3 regions of the Pseudonocardia tropica genome follow, and region 1 is predicted to be linked to each of the others. Evidence: riboswitches for the same ligand, from Rfam matches in the RefSeq annotation. Region 1 holds a riboswitch; each other region holds the start of a gene.
What was found. Region 1 has a riboswitch for cobalamin ahead of WHI96_RS09100 (hypothetical protein). Riboswitches for the same ligand answer to the same signal wherever they lie in the genome.
Positions count from the first base shown of each region.

Region 1 (5,614 bases):
AGCGCCACCGTGGCTGACCTGGAACTCGTAGCGACGGGTGCCCCGCTCGTCGGTGCCGCGGCACCACACCCCCCAGGCGCCCTGGCCGGAGGCGATCCGGGCGGTCGCGGTGACCACCTCGTCGCCGATCTGCGGGGTCGGGGGTGCGGGGACGGTGACGTAGGTGCCGGGCCGGACGACGTGCACGTCGTAACGGCCCTCGGCGTAGCGGGTCGTGACACCGGGATCGGTGTGTTCGGGCCACTCCGGCGCCGGTGCGGTCAGGTCGGCGGCGTACAGCAGTTCCCCCTCGAACGGGGCCGGTACCCGTGCCGCTGCCCGCTCCCCGGTGGGGAGCCCGACCAGGAGACCCACCCCGAGTGCGACGAGCACCGCGACGGCGGCGACGACCCGGACCACGACCCGTCGACGGCGCGGCCCGGCCGCCCGTCGCACCCCCGCCACCCACTCCGGGAGGTCCACCACCGCACGCTCGTCCGGCGGCGCCACCAGCAACCCGACGACACGGTCCGCCACGGCGGACCGCCGCCGCGGTGGAAGGTCGGCGTGGGTGAGCAACAGCGTGCGGACGGCGGTCGCCAGGTCCGGCCGCTCGGCGGCCGGGGGCGGTGTGCGGGTCAGCAGGAACACGGCGACGGCGGCCACCGAGTAGGCGTCGCTGGCGACGTCCCGGGCCCGACCCGGGTCGAGGAGGATCTCCGGTGCCGCGTACTGGCCGGACCGCAGCAGTCGTGGGTCCGGCGCGCCGCCGGCCCGTTGGGTGGTGCCGGTGTCGACCAGCACCAGGCCCCGGTCGCCGTCGATGATGCAGTTCCCGGGCTTCACGTCGGCGTGCACGACCGACGGGCGGCCGCGCTCGTCCGGGCCGTGCAGGGCGTGCACGGCCTCGGCCAGCTGACCGAGCCAGGTGAGTCGGGTCTGCACCGCACAGTCCTGGGCACGGGCAGCGGTGTCGAGGTCCGGACCGTCCAGCCACTCCATGACGACGACCGGGACCAGCGGGCCCTCCGGGGCGGCCGGTGCGGTGACCACGCGGCCGCGGAACACCTCGATCACCCGGACCAGCCGGTCCCCGCGCGCGACCGAGGTCAGCAGCCGGGCCTGGTTCCGGACCCGGTCCCAGGTGCCGTCGTCGGGCCAGCCCGCCGGTGCGGCGGCGGGTGCCCGGTACTCCTTGAGTGCGAAGACCTCGTCGGCGCCGCTGTCGTCGTCGGCGTAGCGCACCTTGTAGACACGGCCCTCCCCGCCGCTGCCGACCTCGGCGAGCACCTCGTAGCGGAACGGGCGGTCGCGCGGCCCGGCCCAGGTCCCGGCGCGGCGTGGGGTCGGGTCGTCCCGGTCGGGTGCCGCCGTCGTCGCCGGGTCCCGGCCACCCGCGCCCGGAGTGCTCATGCGTCCTCCGCACGCAGGTCGAGGGCCTCCAGATCGGCGGCGAGGACGTTCCCGGAGCGGCGTGCCCACCTCGCCAGGCGGTCCAGGACGGTTTCACCCGGGGACGGGCCCCACAGCTCGTCGACCCCGAACTGCTCGACCAGCGTGGTGCGCAACGCCGCGACCCGGTTGCGCACGGTGAGGGGAGCGACCGGCCCGTGGCCGTGGGCGGTCAGGTCCGCGGCGACGGTGGCATGTGTGGGCACGGCGGCCGGTCCGGTCCGGGTCATCGGTCGGAGACAGACGGCCGCGAGGAGGTGCCGGTCCTCGGCGGGCAGGTCGATGCGGGTGACACCCGTCGTCGTCCGGCCGGTCAGGTCGTGCCGGGCGCGGCCGTGCGCACCGGCCGCGGCCGTCAGCCGGGCGAGATCGAGCCCGATCACGTAGGTGCGGCCGGTGCCGGTGACGCGCACGGCCAGCCTGGTGTGCGGCCGTGAACCGCGTACCTCGAGCGGGGGCACGGTGAAGCCGCGGCCGGGGAAGGTCTGCACGTCGAACGGGTGCTTCTCGGACAGGTTGTGCAGCACGACCCCGTCCCGGGTGCACTCGATGGAACCCGCCCGACGCGACACCCGGTCGTCCTCGGGGTCGGCGCCGATCAGGATGCGGTTCGCCGGGGCGCGGCCGAACCCGATCGACTCGCGGGGCCGCAGACACGACCGGGCGCCCTGCCAGGTGACGACGGCGTACACGTCCCCGGCGGGGTCGGACATGACGACGGCCTCCACAGGAGCGAGCTGATCATCGAACCGTCGGTGTACTCGTCCCGGGCCGGCGAGTGTTAGCACCCGCGGACGGATCGGACAAGTTCCACGGTACCGGACAGAGCTGCCGGACACGGCGAACCTTCTCCCACCGGGAGACCGGTGCCGACACCGGCCGTACGAGACGGCCGTCCAACCTCGGAGGTCAGCACGATGCGATCCACACAGCAGTCCACCCCGATCCGCCGACCCGTCGGCGCGGTGGCCGCGGCCCTCGCGCTCACCGGGGCGCTCGCGGCCGGGCTCACCCTCGGCCCCGCCGACTCCGCCACCCGGACCGTCACCGCGCCCGTGCAGACGGTCGCGTTCTGCCCGTTCGGCACGCACGACGGCCCCGGCTCGGGCTGCCGCGGCGGCGGGATCGACGACAACCAGCGGCTCAACGACGCCCTGTCCGACACGGGTGCCATGTACGTCGACGCCGGCGAGTGCGCGCTCAAGGCCGTCGGGAAGAGCCTCGTCCGGAGCTGGAAGCGGCCGTCGCTGCCGGCCATCGCCACCGGGACGATCAAGCCCGCCGTGTCGTGCGGGCACGACAAGGGGTACTGAGCCGCTCCCCACCGGTCGGCCCCGTCGTCGTGACGGGGTCGACCGGGTGGTTGACCGGGGTCGCGTCGCGTGATGGGCTCCCCGCGACGACGGATCAGGAAGCCGGTGCGAGTCCGGCGCGGTCCCGCCACTGTCACCGGGGAGTGCCCTCCCCACACCGGCGCCACCGCCCGCGAGGGTGGGAAGGCCGGGGAGGGCGCACCGATCCGGGAGCCAGGACACTGCCCGTCGTCGCGGATTCCCACTGATGAGGGCGCGGACCCTCGAGGAGGACATGCGATGAGCCACGACCTGGTGGTGCTCGGTACCGACCCGTCCGGCGACGACGCGTCCCGCCCGGGTGCGCACGACCTGCTGGCGGAGGCCGAGACGGTCTTCGCCTTCCCGCAGGCCGAGCCGACCGCCCTGTTCTACGCCGAGGCGTGGCGGGTCGAGCCGGTCACCCCGCGCGACGCCGTCGCCCGCATCGCGGCCTGGGCCGCCGCCGGACCCGCCGGTGCGGCGGTGCTGCTGGTCGGGGGCGACCCCGCGGGCGACGCCGCGCTCGGCGCCGTCCTCGACGGGCTGAACCGCACCGCCCCCGCGCTGCGCGCCCGAATCGCCGAGGGCGGCCGCGTCGCTCCGCCGCACCGCAGCCCGCTGATCGGCTGAGCCCCGCGCCCGGGCTCAGGCCCGCCAGCTGCCCAGCGGGTCGGCCCGGGTGAGGTCCGGGTCGGCGGCGTCGAGGGTGCGGGTGCGTCCGGGGCCGGTGAGCGCGGTCTCGAAGCGCACGGTGACCCGTCCGTGCCCGGCGCCCTGGACCCAGCCGTGGCCGTGCTCCGGGTGGGCGACGTCGTCGCCCGCGCGCCAGGGCCGGTCCGGGTCGGGTTCGCGGTCGGGCCGGCCCGGGCGGAGCGGGCCGGGCACGTCACCGGTCTCCACGGTCGCGCCGGTCCCCACGGTCGCGCCGGTCCCCACGGTCGCGCCGGTCCCCGGGGGCGTGCCGGTCCCCGGGGCCGTCGTCCACCCGCTCCCCGAGGGCACCGCGTCGAACAGGGCCAGCGGCGGCTCGTCGCCGAAGCCGGACACCGACACCCCCAGCAGCCGCACCCCGCCCTCGCCGACGGCGCCCTCGGCCAGCCGTCGGGCCACCGCGACCAGGGTGGCCAGGTCGCGGGTCCCGAAGGGGGTCGTCTCGGACCGGGTGTGGGTGGTGAAGTCCCCGGTCCGCGCCTTCACCGTGACGGTGCGGGCGGTCCTGCCGTCGGCGACCAGGCGCCGGTGCACGGCGACGCAGATCGACTCCACCGCGGTGTGCACCGCGGTCATCGCGGTCAGGTCGGCGTCGAAGGTCGTCTCTGCGCTGATCTGCTTGGCCGCGCCGCGCGGGGCGACCGGACGGTCGTCGACGCCGCGGGCCAGGCGGTGCAGCTCGGACCCGACGGCGGCGCCCAGCACCCCGGCGACCTCGCGGGGGTCCATCGCGGCGAGCTGTCCGATCGTCTCGACCCCGATCTTCCGCAGCGCCTCGCCGGAGACCGGCCCGATACCCCACAGCGACCGCACCGGGAGGGGGTCGAGCACGGCGGCCTGCTCGGCGTGGGCGATCACCCGCAGCCCGTCCGGTTTGGCCAGCTCGGAGGCGATCTTCGCGACCTGCTTGCCCGACCCGGCACCCACCGAGGCGGGCAGCCCGGTGCGCTCGCGCACCGCGCCGCGCAGCCGGGTGCCCCACTCCCGCACCTGCTCGGGATCGGCGCCGACGAGGTCGGGCGGTTCCACGAACGCCTCGTCGACCGACACCGGTTCGAGCACCGGGGAGAACTCGCCGAGGACGGCCATGACCTCGTCGGACAGCGCCTTGTACAGCGGGAACCGGGGCGGCAGGACCGTCGCGTGCGGGCAGCGCCGCCGCGCCTGGCCCATCGGCATCGCCGAGCGGGCCCCGAACACCCGCGCCTGGTAGCTCGCCCCCGCGACGACGCCGCGCGGTCCCGCGCCGCCGACCAGGACCGGCCGGTCGGCCAGCGTGGGCCGGGTCAGCTGCTCGACGGAGGCGAAGAACGCGTCCATGTCGAGGTGCAGCACCCAGCGGTCGGCCGCCGCGGTCACCTCACCGTCACCCGTGCATCGTGCCCCGGCGCACCGACAGGACCGCATCGCCGTCGGCGACGGTGACGACGGGGGCCACCGGTCCCGCCCCGGCGACGGCGCCCGGGTGGTCGTCGAGCCCGGTGGCGACGTCGGCGACCCACCAGCTCCCGCCGGTGCCGGTCCAGCCCAGCACCCGGGCCGGCGCGTCCGGCGGGGACAGCGTGATCGCGTCCATCGGGCTCGACAGGCCCTCGCCGGTGGCCTTGAGCAACGCCTCCTTGCGGGTCCAGGTGACCAGGAACCCGGTCCCGTCGGGCGGGGTCGCGGCGAGTTCGGCGGGGGAGAGGGCGTGCCGGACCAGGCCGTCGAGGCCGGACAGCGGGCGGTGCGCCTCGACGTCGACGCCGACCGGCCCGGTCCCGACCGCGACGCCGACCAGCGCGCCGGAGTGGGTCAGCGAGAAGCCGGGGTCGTCGCCACGCCCGGCCAGGCGCGGCTTGCCGTGCGGCTCCCCGCAGCGACAGGTGCGGTCCAGGACGAGCGCGGCGGGGTCGGCGTCGAGCCGCTCGGCGAGCACGAGCCGGGCCAGGGCGTGCGCGGCGAGGTAGCGGGCGCGGTCCTCGGGCCGGCGCAGTGCGAGAAGCCGCTCGCGTTCATGGGCGTCCAGCAGCGCGACGAGGTCGGCGCGGTCGCCGGGATCGGCCGGGGCGGCCCACCAGACGGTGACGGTCACGGCGTCCAGCCTCCCATGTCACCCCCGCGCCGGGCCGCACCGCCGGGAGTGATCACGGATCGGG
Region 1 is NZ_JBEDNP010000004.1:263,382-268,995, reverse strand. Features, by position in the region: gene WHI96_RS09115 (protein kinase domain-containing protein) at 1-1,392, opposite strand, end outside; gene WHI96_RS09110 (hypothetical protein) at 1,389-2,144, opposite strand; gene WHI96_RS09105 (hypothetical protein) at 2,349-2,744, shown strand; cobalamin riboswitch at 2,802-2,988, shown strand; gene WHI96_RS09100 (hypothetical protein) at 3,024-3,395, shown strand; gene WHI96_RS09095 (DNA polymerase IV) at 3,411-4,796, opposite strand; gene WHI96_RS09090 (4'-phosphopantetheinyl transferase family protein) at 4,843-5,550, opposite strand.

Region 2 (5,614 bases), on a different contig from region 1:
CGGCTCACCCGGGGCACCGAGGGCCACGCGCGGCTGCGGACCAGCGAGTGCCTCGGCCCGTGTGCCGACTCCGACGTCGTCGTGGTCGGACCCACCCCGGCCGCGCGACGGGCGGGGGCGCGGCCCGTGTGGCTGCGTGCGGTCCTGGACGCGGCGACGACCGACGCCGTCGCCGACTGGGTCCGCGCGGGCGGCCCGGGCACGGCGCCACGCCCGGCCGTCCTCGACGGGCACGTGTTCGCCCCCGGCCCGCGGGCCTCGGACACCGGGCGGGCCGCCGGATGACCCCGCCCGAGCTGTCCCGGCGCCGGGTGCTGACCGGCGCACTGGGCGTCGCCGCGCTCGCCCTCACCGGCTGCTCCGGCGGCGGGGCGGGCGACCAGCGGCTGCGGGTCGCCTTCGCGACCGGCGGCTCGCGCGAGTCGCTGGACCCGCACGTCCTGCCGCTCTACGTCGACCAGGCCCGGGCCAAGGCGTGCTTCGACACCCTCACCGGGTGGTCGCAGGACATGACCCCCGAGCCGCGGCTGGCCGAGTCCTGGGAGAGCGACGCGACCGGGCGGCGGTGGCGGATCCGGCTGCGCGCGGCCCGCTTCCACGACGGCTCCCCGCTCACCGCCGACGACGTGCTCGCCACCCTGGCCCGCATCACCGACCCGGCGACCACCGCGATCGCCGCGACCCTGTTCCGCGACCTCGACGCGGCCGCCTCGCGGGCGGTGTCGCCGACCGAGGTCGAGCTGGTGCTGACCCGGCCGAACACGCTGTTCCCGCTGGCCTGGGGCGCGCCGGGAACCGAGATCGTCAAGGCCGGGACGACGTCGTTCGACCGTCCGAACGGGACGGGGCCGTTCCGGCTCGCGTCGTTCACCCCGGGCGGGTCCACCGTCTACACCGCGTCCGAGGACCACTGGGACGGCGCGCCCGGCGTGCGCGAGCTGGAGTTCCTGCCCGTCGACGACGAGGCCGCCCGGATCGGCGCCCTGCTGTCCGGCCAGGTGCACTACGCCCACGACCTCACCCCCACCGGCGCCGCCCGGCTCGACGGCGAGCAGCGCGCCGCGGCGCTGTCCGCACCGGCCTCGGCGAGCCAGTTCCTGGTGATGCGGGTGGACCGGGCGCCGTTCTCCGACCCGCGGCTGCGCGAGGCGGTGCGGCTGGGCATCGACCGCGAGGAGCTCGTGCGGGTCGCGCTGCTCGGGCGCGGCCGGGTCGGCGACGACATGTTCGGCCAGGGGCTGCGCTACCACCCGGCGGGGGTGGGCCCGGTGGCGCGGGACGTCGCGCGGGCCCGCGCGCTCGTCACCGAGGCCGGGGCGCAGGGGGCGGCGGTCGAGCTGCAGACCAGCGGCGCCGACCCGACCTTCGACGCCGCCACCGCGCTGGTGGCGCGCCGGCTCGGCGAGGTCGGGCTGCGGGTCACGGCGCGGCCGCTGCCGTCGTCGGGGTACTTCCGCGCCATCCGGCAGCAGGGCGTGTTCTCCCAGAACAGCACCGGCTCGCTGCCGATCCCGGACTACATCGGACGCCGGATGCTCACCAGCACCCCGACCTACGACTTCACCGGCTACCGCAACCCCGAGATCGACCGCCTCTACTACGCCGCCGTCGCCACCACCGACGACGCCGCCCGCACCGACGCGTTCGCCCGGATCCTGGGTCTGCTGCGCGCCGACTCGGGCGCCCTGGTGTGGGGCGTGCGGGACTGGAACGTCGGCGTGGCGGCCGGGCTCACCGGACTGGAGGCGGCCCGGCCGAACACGTTCGCCTGGGCGAACTTCGCGCGCGCCCGGCTCGGGTGATCAGCGGATCGCGACCAGGGTGCGCCGGTCGAAGGTCTGGGTGAGCGTCCCGACCTCGGCGAACCCGGCGCCGGACAGCGCCCGCTCCCAGGCCGGCAGCGACGACCCGCCGGTGACCCGGTCGGCGAAGCGGCGCTCCCGCTCGGCGAACCCGTCGGCCAGGGCGGGCTCGTCGGCCAGCGCGTCCCACCAGGTCCGGAAGTCCTCGCCGGTGGCCAGCCCGCGGTCGGTGCGCTCGACCCGCAGGGCCCGGGTCAGCTCGGCCAGGCGCGGCCGGCCGGGGTCGGCGAGCACGGTGTCGACGTTCACGAACACACCGCCGGGGCGCAGCACGGACGCGAGGCGCTGCGCGAGCTCGGGCAGCGCGGGCTCGGGCAGCCAGTGCAGCGCGGTGGCCGAGACGGCCGCGTCGAACGGCCCGCCGCCGACGGCGTCGGTCCACCCGGGACGCGAGAGGTCGGCGTCGACCCAGCGCACGCGCTCACCGGTGGTCCGCCGGGCCAGCTCCAGCATGACCGGGTCGACGTCGACGCCGACCACCTCGGCACCGGTCCAGCGCGCCGCCGCGCGGGACGCGAACGACCCGGGCCCGCAGGCGAGGTCGAGCAGCCGCGCAGGCGTACCCGCGAGCCGGTCGACGACGTCGAGCGCCAGGGCGAACAGCTCCTCGCGGTCGGGGATGTAGCGCTCCTGCTGGGCGTCCCACCGGCGCAGCCAGTGCTCGGCGTCGAGGTCCGTTCCGGTGGTCATCGCACTCTCCTGCACATCGGTGGCAACAGCGCGTCCGACGGTAACCGGGCGGGCCCGTCGAACGGAAGGGACCGCCGGGCCCGTGACCGGCGACGTTCACCGTGCGTGACTCAACGGTCCGCGAAACCGGAACCGATAGGGGGGTCGATCGTGTCCGGACCCCAGATGTAGTGTCCGGGGCGCTGGTGGTTCACCGGTCCGCACGGGCCGGTGAGGCAAGAGGGAACCCGGTGGGAATCCGGGACTGCCCCGCAGCGGTGAGCGGGAACGACCGCCGTCAACAGCACTGGGAGCTCCTCCCGGGAAGCGACGGCCAATAGGTCCGAGCAGTGCGCCCGTGAGTCCGAAGACCTGCCACCGGTGCGCGTGCCGACCGGTGCGCGCTGCTCCGGGGCCTCGTGGGACGGCGCCAGGGTGTGGTGGGCCTGCGCTGCCGTGCGGTCCCACCGCCTCCTCGCACCGCTCCGCCCCCGGGGACGACGGCGACTCGCGAGGAGAGAGCCCGTGACGACTTCCACCGCTGCACCGGCATCAGCACCCCCGGCCCCGCGCGTCATCCGGCGCGACGGGTCGGAGACCGGTTTCGACGCCACCACGATCTCGGTGGCGATGACCAAGGCATTCCTCGCCGTCGAGGGGGACGCCGGCGCGTCGTCGTCGCGGCTGCACCACCTGGTCGCCGGGCTGACCGACCAGGTCGTCGCGGCGCTGGCCCGCCACCCCGCGCACGCGGTGCACGTCGAGCAGATCCAGGACCAGGTCGAGCTCGCCCTCATGCGCGGCGGGCACCACCGGGTCGCCCGCTCCTACGTGCTCTACCGCGAGCAGCAGGCCCGGGCCCGCGCGCACGACGGCGGGGACACCGCCGCCGCGGACGCCCCGGTCGTGCACGTCACCCACCCCGACGGCAGCCGGGCCCCGCTGGACCGCGCCCGCGTCGCCGCGGTGCTCGACGAGGCCTGCGCCGGTGTCGAGGACGTGACCCCGGAGCCGGTGCTCGCCGAGCTGGACCGCACCGTCTACGACGGCATCACCGCCGACGAGCTCGCCCAGGCCCTCGTCCTGGCCGCCCGCACCCTGGTCGAGCGCGAGCCCGCGTACTCCCTGGTGGCCTCGCGGCTGCTGCTGGACCGGCTGCGCGCCGAGGCCGTGTCGCACCTGGCCGGCACACCGTCCACCCCGGACCACGCGGGGATGGGCGCGGCCTACGCCTCCTACTTCCGCGACTACCTGCGGCACGCGATCGCGGTCGGCCTGGTCGACCCGGAGCTGGCGACCTTCGACCTGGAGCGGGTCACCGCAGCGATCCGTCCCGAGCGCGACCTGCAGATCGGCTTCCTCGGCCTGCAGACCCTCTACGACCGCTACTTCCTCCACGAGCGCGGCGTGCGCTTCGAGCTGCCGCAGGCGTTCTTCCTGCGGGTCGCGATGGGGCTGGCGGTCCGCGAGGTCGACCGCGAGGCGCGGGCGGTCGAGTTCTACGAGCTGCTGTCGAGCTTCGACTTCATGGCCTCGACCCCGACCCTGTTCAACTCCGGCACCACCCGCCCGCAGCTGTCGTCGTGCTTCCTCACCACCGTCGACGACGACCTGGAGTCGATCTTCGGCGGGTATCGCAACAACGCGCTGCTGGCGAAGTACTCCGGCGGGCTGGGCAACGACTGGACCCCGGTCCGGGGGCTCGGCGCGCACATCCGGGGCACCAACGGCGTCTCCCAGGGCGTGGTGCCGTTCCTCAAGATCGCCGGGGACACCGCCGTCGCGGTGAACCAGGGCGGCAAGCGCAAGGGCGCCGCGTGCGCCTACCTGGAGACGTGGCACGTCGACATCGAGGAGTTCCTCGACCTGCGCAAGAACACCGGCGACGACCGCCGCCGTACGCACGACATGAACACCGCGAACTGGGTGCCCGACGAGTTCCTGCGCCGCGTGCAGGCCGACGGCGAGTGGACCCTGTTCTCCCCGGACGAGGTCCCCGACCTGCACGACCTCTACGGCACCGCGTTCGCCGAGCGCTACCGCGCCTACGAGGCGGCCGCCGCGCGCGGTGAGGTGCGGGTGCACCGCACGGTGCGTGCGGTCGAGCTGTGGCGGCGGATGCTGACCATGCTGTTCGAGACCGGGCACCCGTGGATCACGTTCAAGGACCCGTGCAACCTGCGCAGCCCGCAGCAGCACGCGGGCGTGGTGCACTCGTCGAACCTGTGCACCGAGATCACCCTCAACACCCGTGCCGGCGACGAGGGCGAGGTCGCGGTCTGCAACCTGGGCTCGGTGAACCTCGCCGCGCACGTGGGGCCGGTGGGCGACGGCATCGCGCTCGACACCGACAAGCTGCGCCGCACGGTGACCACCGCGGTGCGGATGCTCGACAACGTCGTGGACATCAACTTCTACACGATCCCCGAGGCCCGCCGGTCCAACCTGCGGCACCGACCGGTCGGCCTGGGCCTCATGGGCTTCTCCGACGCGCTGTTCACCCAGCGCATCGCGCCCGGCTCCGACGCGGCGGTGCGGTTCGCCGACCGCAGCGCGGAGGCGCTGTCGTTCCACGCGATCACCGCGTCGTCGGACCTGGCGGTCGAGCGCGGCCGCTACCCCAGCTTCGACGGGTCGCTGTGGAGCCGCGGGATCCTGCCGCTGGACTCGCTCGAGCTACTGGCCGCGGCCCGGGGCGACGGCGAGCTCCACGTCGACCGGTCGTCCACGCTGGACTGGGACGGGCTGCGGGAGAAGGTCGTCGCCCAGGGGATGCGCAACTCCAACGTCCTCGCGATCGCGCCCACCGCGACGATCTCGAACATCTGCGGGGTCGGGCAGTCGATCGAGCCGATCCACCTCAACCTCTACGTGAAGTCCAACATGTCCGGCGACTTCACGGTGATCAACCCGCACCTGGTCCGCGACCTCAAGGACCGCGGGCTGTGGGACGAGGTGATGGTCGCCGACCTCAAGTACTTCGACGGGTCGCTGGCCGAGATCGACCGGGTCCCCGCCGACCTGAAGGAGCTCTACGCGACCGCGTTCGAGATCGAGCCGCGCTGGCTCGTGGCCGCCGCGTC
Region 2 is NZ_JBEDNP010000007.1:176,696-182,309, forward strand. Features, by position in the region: gene WHI96_RS13935 (hypothetical protein) at 1-285, shown strand, start outside; gene WHI96_RS13940 (ABC transporter substrate-binding protein) at 282-1,802, shown strand; gene WHI96_RS13945 (class I SAM-dependent methyltransferase) at 1,803-2,552, opposite strand; cobalamin riboswitch at 2,722-2,925, shown strand; gene WHI96_RS13950 (ribonucleoside-diphosphate reductase subunit alpha) at 3,057-5,614, shown strand, end outside.
Region 2: linked by a shared signal. The riboswitch ahead of WHI96_RS13950 (ribonucleoside-diphosphate reductase subunit alpha) and the one ahead of WHI96_RS09100 (hypothetical protein) in region 1 are both predicted to bind cobalamin.

Region 3 (5,614 bases), on a different contig from region 1:
CCGTCGTCTTCGCGATGACGACGCCGACGTGCATCTGAACGACTCTTCACCCAATCGAACGTGAGCGGTGCTCCACGGCGCCGGCCGTGACGGCCGGTCCGGCCGACGCCGTGGACGCGCACCGGCCTCAGCCGGTGGTCGGGGTGCCCGCTCCGGCCCGGACCCGGCGCGCGGCGGCGACCAGGTGTGTCAGCGCGGCGACGGTCTCCGGCTCGCCGCGGGTCTTCAGCCCGCAGTCCGGGTTGGCCCACAGCCGCTCCGGCCCGATGTGGCCGAGCGCGGCGCGCAGCTGGGTGACCAGCTCGTCCTCCCCCGGCACCTCGGGCGAGTGCACGTCGTAGACGCCCGGGCCGAGTCCGCGCGGGACGCCGGGCCCGAGGTCGGACAGCACCTCCATCCGGGACCGGGCCGCCTCGACCGTGGTCACGTCGGCGTCCAGCCCGTCGATCGCGCCGACGACCTCGCCGAACTCGGAGTAGCAGAGGTGGGTGTGCACCTGGGTGCCGTCGGTGACACCGCCGGTGGACATCCGGAACGAGTCGACCGCCCAGTCCAGGTAGGCCGCCCGGTCCCGCTCGTGCAGCGGCAGCAGCTCGCGCAGCGCGGGCTCGTCCACCTGGATGATCCGGATCCCGGCGGCCTCCAGGTCCACGACCTCGTCGCGCAGGGCCAGCCCGACCTGGCGCGCGGTGCCCCCGAGCGGCTGGTCGTCCCGGACGAAGGACCAGGCCAGGATCGTCACCGGTCCGGTGAGCATGCCCTTGACCGGCTTGTCCGACAGCGACTGGGCGAAGCGCGCCCACTCGACGGTGATCGGCCGGGGGCGGGACACGTCCGAGTGCAGGATCGGCGGGCGCACGCAACGCGAGCCGTAGGACTGCACCCAGCCCAGCTCGGTGGTCGCGAACCCGTCCAGGTTCTCCGCGAAGTACTGGACCATGTCGTTGCGCTCGGGCTCGCCGTGCACCAGCACGTCCAGCCCGATCTCCTCCTGCAGCCGCACCACCCGCTCGATCTCGCGGCGCATCCGCGCGGTGTACTCCTCGGCCGAGATCTCCCCGGCGCGGTGCGCCGCGCGGTCGGTGCGGATCGCGCCGGTCTGCGGGAACGAGCCGATCGTCGTCGTGGGGACCTCGGGAAGCCCGAGCGCCTCCCGCTGGACGGTCGCCCGCACGTCGCCCGCGCTGCGCCGGTAGTGGTCCGGCCCGAGCTCGGCGAGCCGGGCCCGCACCCGCTCGTCGCGCCGGGTGGCGGCCGCCACCCGGTCCCGGGTCGCCGCCGCGGCGTCGAATCCGGCCGCGACGGCGTCCCGGCCCTCGCGCAGGGCCCGGCCGAGCAGAACCACCTCGTCCACCTTCTGCCGGGCGAAGGCCAGCATGTCGACGACGTCGGCGGGCAGCGTGGTCTCCACCGACAGGTCGTAGGGCACGTGCAGCAGCGAGCACGACGTCGACACCAGCACCGAGCCGGCCACCTCGCCGAGCCGCCGGACGTCGGCGAGAGCGGCGTCCAGGTCGGTCCGCCACACGTTGCGCCCGTCCACCACGCCGGCCAGCAGCACCTTGCGGTCCAGCCCCTCGACCCGGCCGATCCCGTCCAGGTCGGCGCGGCCCGCGACCAGGTCCAGCGCCAGCCCTTCGACCCCGGTCGAGGCGAGCACCGGGAGCGCCCGGCCGAGCTCGCCGAAGTAGCTCGCCACCAGGATCTTCGGCCGGCGCGGGGCCGAGGCCAGCCGGTCGTAGGCCTTGCGCAGGGCCGCGATCTCGTCGTCGGTGCGGTCCGCGGCGAACGCGGGCTCGTCGAGCTGGACCCAGTCCGCGCCGGCGTCGGCCAGCTCGGCGAGCAGGTCGCGGTACACCTCGACCAGCGGCCCGAGCAGGTCCAGCGGGCGGAAACCCTCGGGCGCGCCGTCGACGGCCTTGGACAGCAGCAGGAACGTCACCGGCCCGACGAGCACCGGCCGGGTGACGACGTCCGCGCGCAGCGCCTCCCTGAACTCCTCGACGACCTTGCGGTCGGCAGGCGCGAGCCGGGTGTCCGGGCCGAGCTCGGGGACCAGGTAGTGGTAGTTGGTGTCGAACCACTTGGTCATCTCGCAGGCCGGCGCGCCGTCCCGGCCGCGGGCCATCGCGAACAGCCGCTCCAGCGGGTCGGTGATGCCGGCGAAACGCTGCGGCACCGCCCCGACGGCGAGCGCGGTGTCCAGGACGTGGTCGTAGTACGAGAACGTGTTGCCGGGGACCTGGCCGAGCCCGGCGTCGCGCAGCCCGGTCCAGGTGTCACTGCGCAGCCTGGCCGCGACCTCCCGGAGCTCCGAGGCGTCGGCGCGCCCCGCCCAGAACGTCTCCTCGGCGCGCTTGAGCTCCCGGCGCGGACCGATCCGCGGGTATCCCAGCACGGTGCTTGCGGTGCCCGATTCGAACGACATCGACACGGCTCCCTCTCCTCGCGAGCGCGGTGAGGATCCGTGACGCCGCCGGGAGCCGACGGCACGACGCGGGCGCCTCTCGCACGCCGGACGCGCGTGGCGTCGGCGGGCGGGCGGTGCCCGGTGTCCGGTCGGCCCTCCCACGAGGCCGCGGATCCGCGCGCGCCGGTCGGCGCGCGCACCGGCGGCAGGTCTTCGGACTCGTGGGCGCCGGACACGCTCCTACTGGCCGTCGCTTCCCGGGGGCCGTGGCTCCCAGTGCTCGTTGACGGCGGTCGTTCCCACTCACCGCTGCGGGGCAGTCCCGGACTCGCACCGGGTTCCCTCTTGCCTCGCGCCGCCCCGCAGGACGACGCGAACCGTCGGCGGGCTCGACAGTAGTCGACGGCCGGAACTCGGGTCCACGGCAAGTGTTGCCGTTCCTTCCTTGTTGCCATACATTGGCAGTACTGCCAGGCCCTCCCCGTCACCCGGGCCGAGGGCGACCCCACCACGCACCCCCCCGTTCGGAGGGGGAACCTGCCCGGTCTCCCGAGGGGTAATGGCGATCACCCCTGTGCCCGCAGCCACAGGGGTCCTAGCGTGCGGTCTCGACCCATCCACCTGCCTCAGAAAGGGCTGACATGCAGGTAGACGAGCTGCTCAAGCCGTTCCCCATCAAGGAGTTCCACCCGTTCCCCCGTGCACTCATGGGTCCGGGGTCGCACGAGCTCATCGGCCCGGAGGCCCTGAAGCTGGGCTTCAAGAAGACCCTGGTCATGACGTCGGGCCTGCGCGGCACCGACATCGTCAACAAGATCGTCGAGTCGATGAAGTACCACGGCCTCGAGGTCGTGCTGTACGACAAGGTCGAGTCCAACCCCAAGGACTACAACTCGATGGACGCCGTCGCGTTGTACCAGCAGAACAAGTGCGACTCGTTCGTCTCCATCGGCGGCGGCTCCTCGCACGACGCCTGTAAGGGCGCCCGGATCTCGGTCGCGCACGACGGCCGCAACGTCAACGAGTTCGAGGGCTTCAACAAGTCCGAGAACCCGGCGAACCCGCCGCACATCGCGGTCTCCACCACGGCCGGTACCGGCTCGGAGACCTCGTGGGCCTACGTCATCACCGACACCACGACCGACCCCGACAACCCGCACAAGTACGTCGCGTTCGACGACGCCTCGGTCGCCACGCTGGCGATCGACGACCCGGTGCTCTACTACGACTGCCCGGTCGACTACACCGCGCAGTGCGGCTTCGACGTGCTCGCGCACGCCTCCGAGCCCTACGTCTCCCGGCTGAACTTCCAGCCGTCGCTGGGCAACGCGCTGCACGCGATCAAGCTGACCAGCCAGCACCTGCGTGCGGCCGTGTGGAACGGCCAGGACCTGGCCGGCCGCGAGGGCATGATGTACGCGCAGTACATCGCCGCCCAGGCGTTCAACTCGGGTGGTCTCGGCATCATCCACTCGATCTCGCACGCGGTGTCGGCGTTCTACGACACCCACCACGGCCTGAACAACGCCATCGCGCTGCCCCGCGTGTGGGCGTTCAACATGCCCGTCATGTACGAGCGCTTCGCCGACATCGCCGAGGCGATGGGCGTCGACACCCGCGGCATGACCAAGCCGCAGGCGGCCGACGCCGCGCTGGCCGCCTCCATCCGGCTGCTGCGCGACGTGGGCATCCCGGAGAAGTTCGCCGACGTCACGCAGGACTCGTACTCGAAGAACCGGCTGGGCCAGGGCCCGACCAAGTTCTACGAGAACGCGCCGACGATCATCGGTGACGCGGCCGACGTCGACCGCATCACCAACCACGTCCTCGGCGACGCCTGCACCCCGGGCAACCCGAAGGAGTGCACGTTCGAGACCGTCCGCCCGGTCGTCGACCACTCCATCAACGGTGACCTGGACGACCTGCTGACCTGATCCGCAGGTCGGTACGTCCACCATCGCTCCAGCGGGCCCAGTCATCCGAGGTCATACTCGGGCGGGTGGGCCCGCTGGCTGCGGCTCCGCTCTTCTCCGCACCAGAGCCGGTGCGGGCCCTTGAAGGAGATACCCGCGTGTCCGAGGCTGTCGTCCCCACTGTGACCGAGGCGGCGGACGCCGTCGCCTCGATCGGCCCGTTCGAGTCCGTCGACCAGGTGATCGAGACCCTGCGCGAGCAGGGTTACATCGCCGACACCCGCCTGGCCACGACGGTGTTCCTGCTGACCCGGCTGGACAAGCCGCTGCTGCTCGAGGGGCCCGCCGGGGTCGGCAAGACCGAGCTGGCGAAGATGCTCGCCGTCGCCACCGGACGCCGGCTGCTGCGCCTGCAGTGCTACGAGGGCCAGGACGAGACCAAGGCCCTGTACGAGTGGGACTACGGCAAGCAGCTCATGTACACCCAGATCCTCCGCGAGAAGATCGGGCAGCTGGTCGAGGACGCCCCCGACCTCGCCGCCGCGGTCGACCGCATCGGGTCCCAGGAGAGCGTGTTCTTCTCCGAGCGCTTCCTCGCCCCGCGCCCGCTGCTGGAGGCCATCCGCTCCGAGCAGCCCGTCGTGCTGCTGATCGACGAGGTCGACCGCGCCGACGAGGCCCTCGAGGCCGTGCTGCTGGAGACCCTCGGCGAGTTCCAGATCTCCGTCCCCGAGATCGGCACCTTCGTCGCCGAGCAGCGCCCGTACGTGCTGCTGACCTCGAACAACACCCGCGACCTCGCCGCCGCGCTCAAGCGTCGCTGCCTGCACCTGTTCCTCGACTACCCGTCGGCCTCCCGCGAGCTGGAGATCGTGAAGTCGAAGAAGACCGGGCTGTCGGACCAGCTGGCCGAGGAGCTCGTCAACGTCGTGCGCGGGCTGCGCGAGCTGGAGCTGCGCAAGTCGCCATCGATCTCGGAGACCATCGACTGGGCACGCACGCTGGCCGTGCTGGGCGTCGACGAGCTGAGCTCGCAGATCCTGTCCGACACCGTCTCGGTCGTCGTCAAGTACGACAAGGACGTCAGGAAGGCGCTGGACGCGCTGCCGCGCCTGGTCGACCCGAACGCCGTGGTCGACGACCACGGACACGGGCACGGCCACGGACACGGCCACGACGGCGACCACGACCACGGCACCCCGGCCCCCCGCGCCGCCGTCCGGCACGACGACCCGGACGACGGCGACGTCGACGGCCGCGGCAAGCGGACCGGCAAGGACAACGCGGGGCG
Region 3 is NZ_JBEDNP010000007.1:208,941-214,554, forward strand. Features, by position in the region: gene metE (5-methyltetrahydropteroyltriglutamate--homocysteine S-methyltransferase) at 128-2,428, opposite strand; cobalamin riboswitch at 2,598-2,807, opposite strand; gene mdo (NDMA-dependent methanol dehydrogenase) at 3,052-4,344, shown strand; gene WHI96_RS14045 (AAA family ATPase) at 4,482-5,614, shown strand, end outside.
Region 3: linked by a shared signal. The riboswitch ahead of metE (5-methyltetrahydropteroyltriglutamate--homocysteine S-methyltransferase) and the one ahead of WHI96_RS09100 (hypothetical protein) in region 1 are both predicted to bind cobalamin.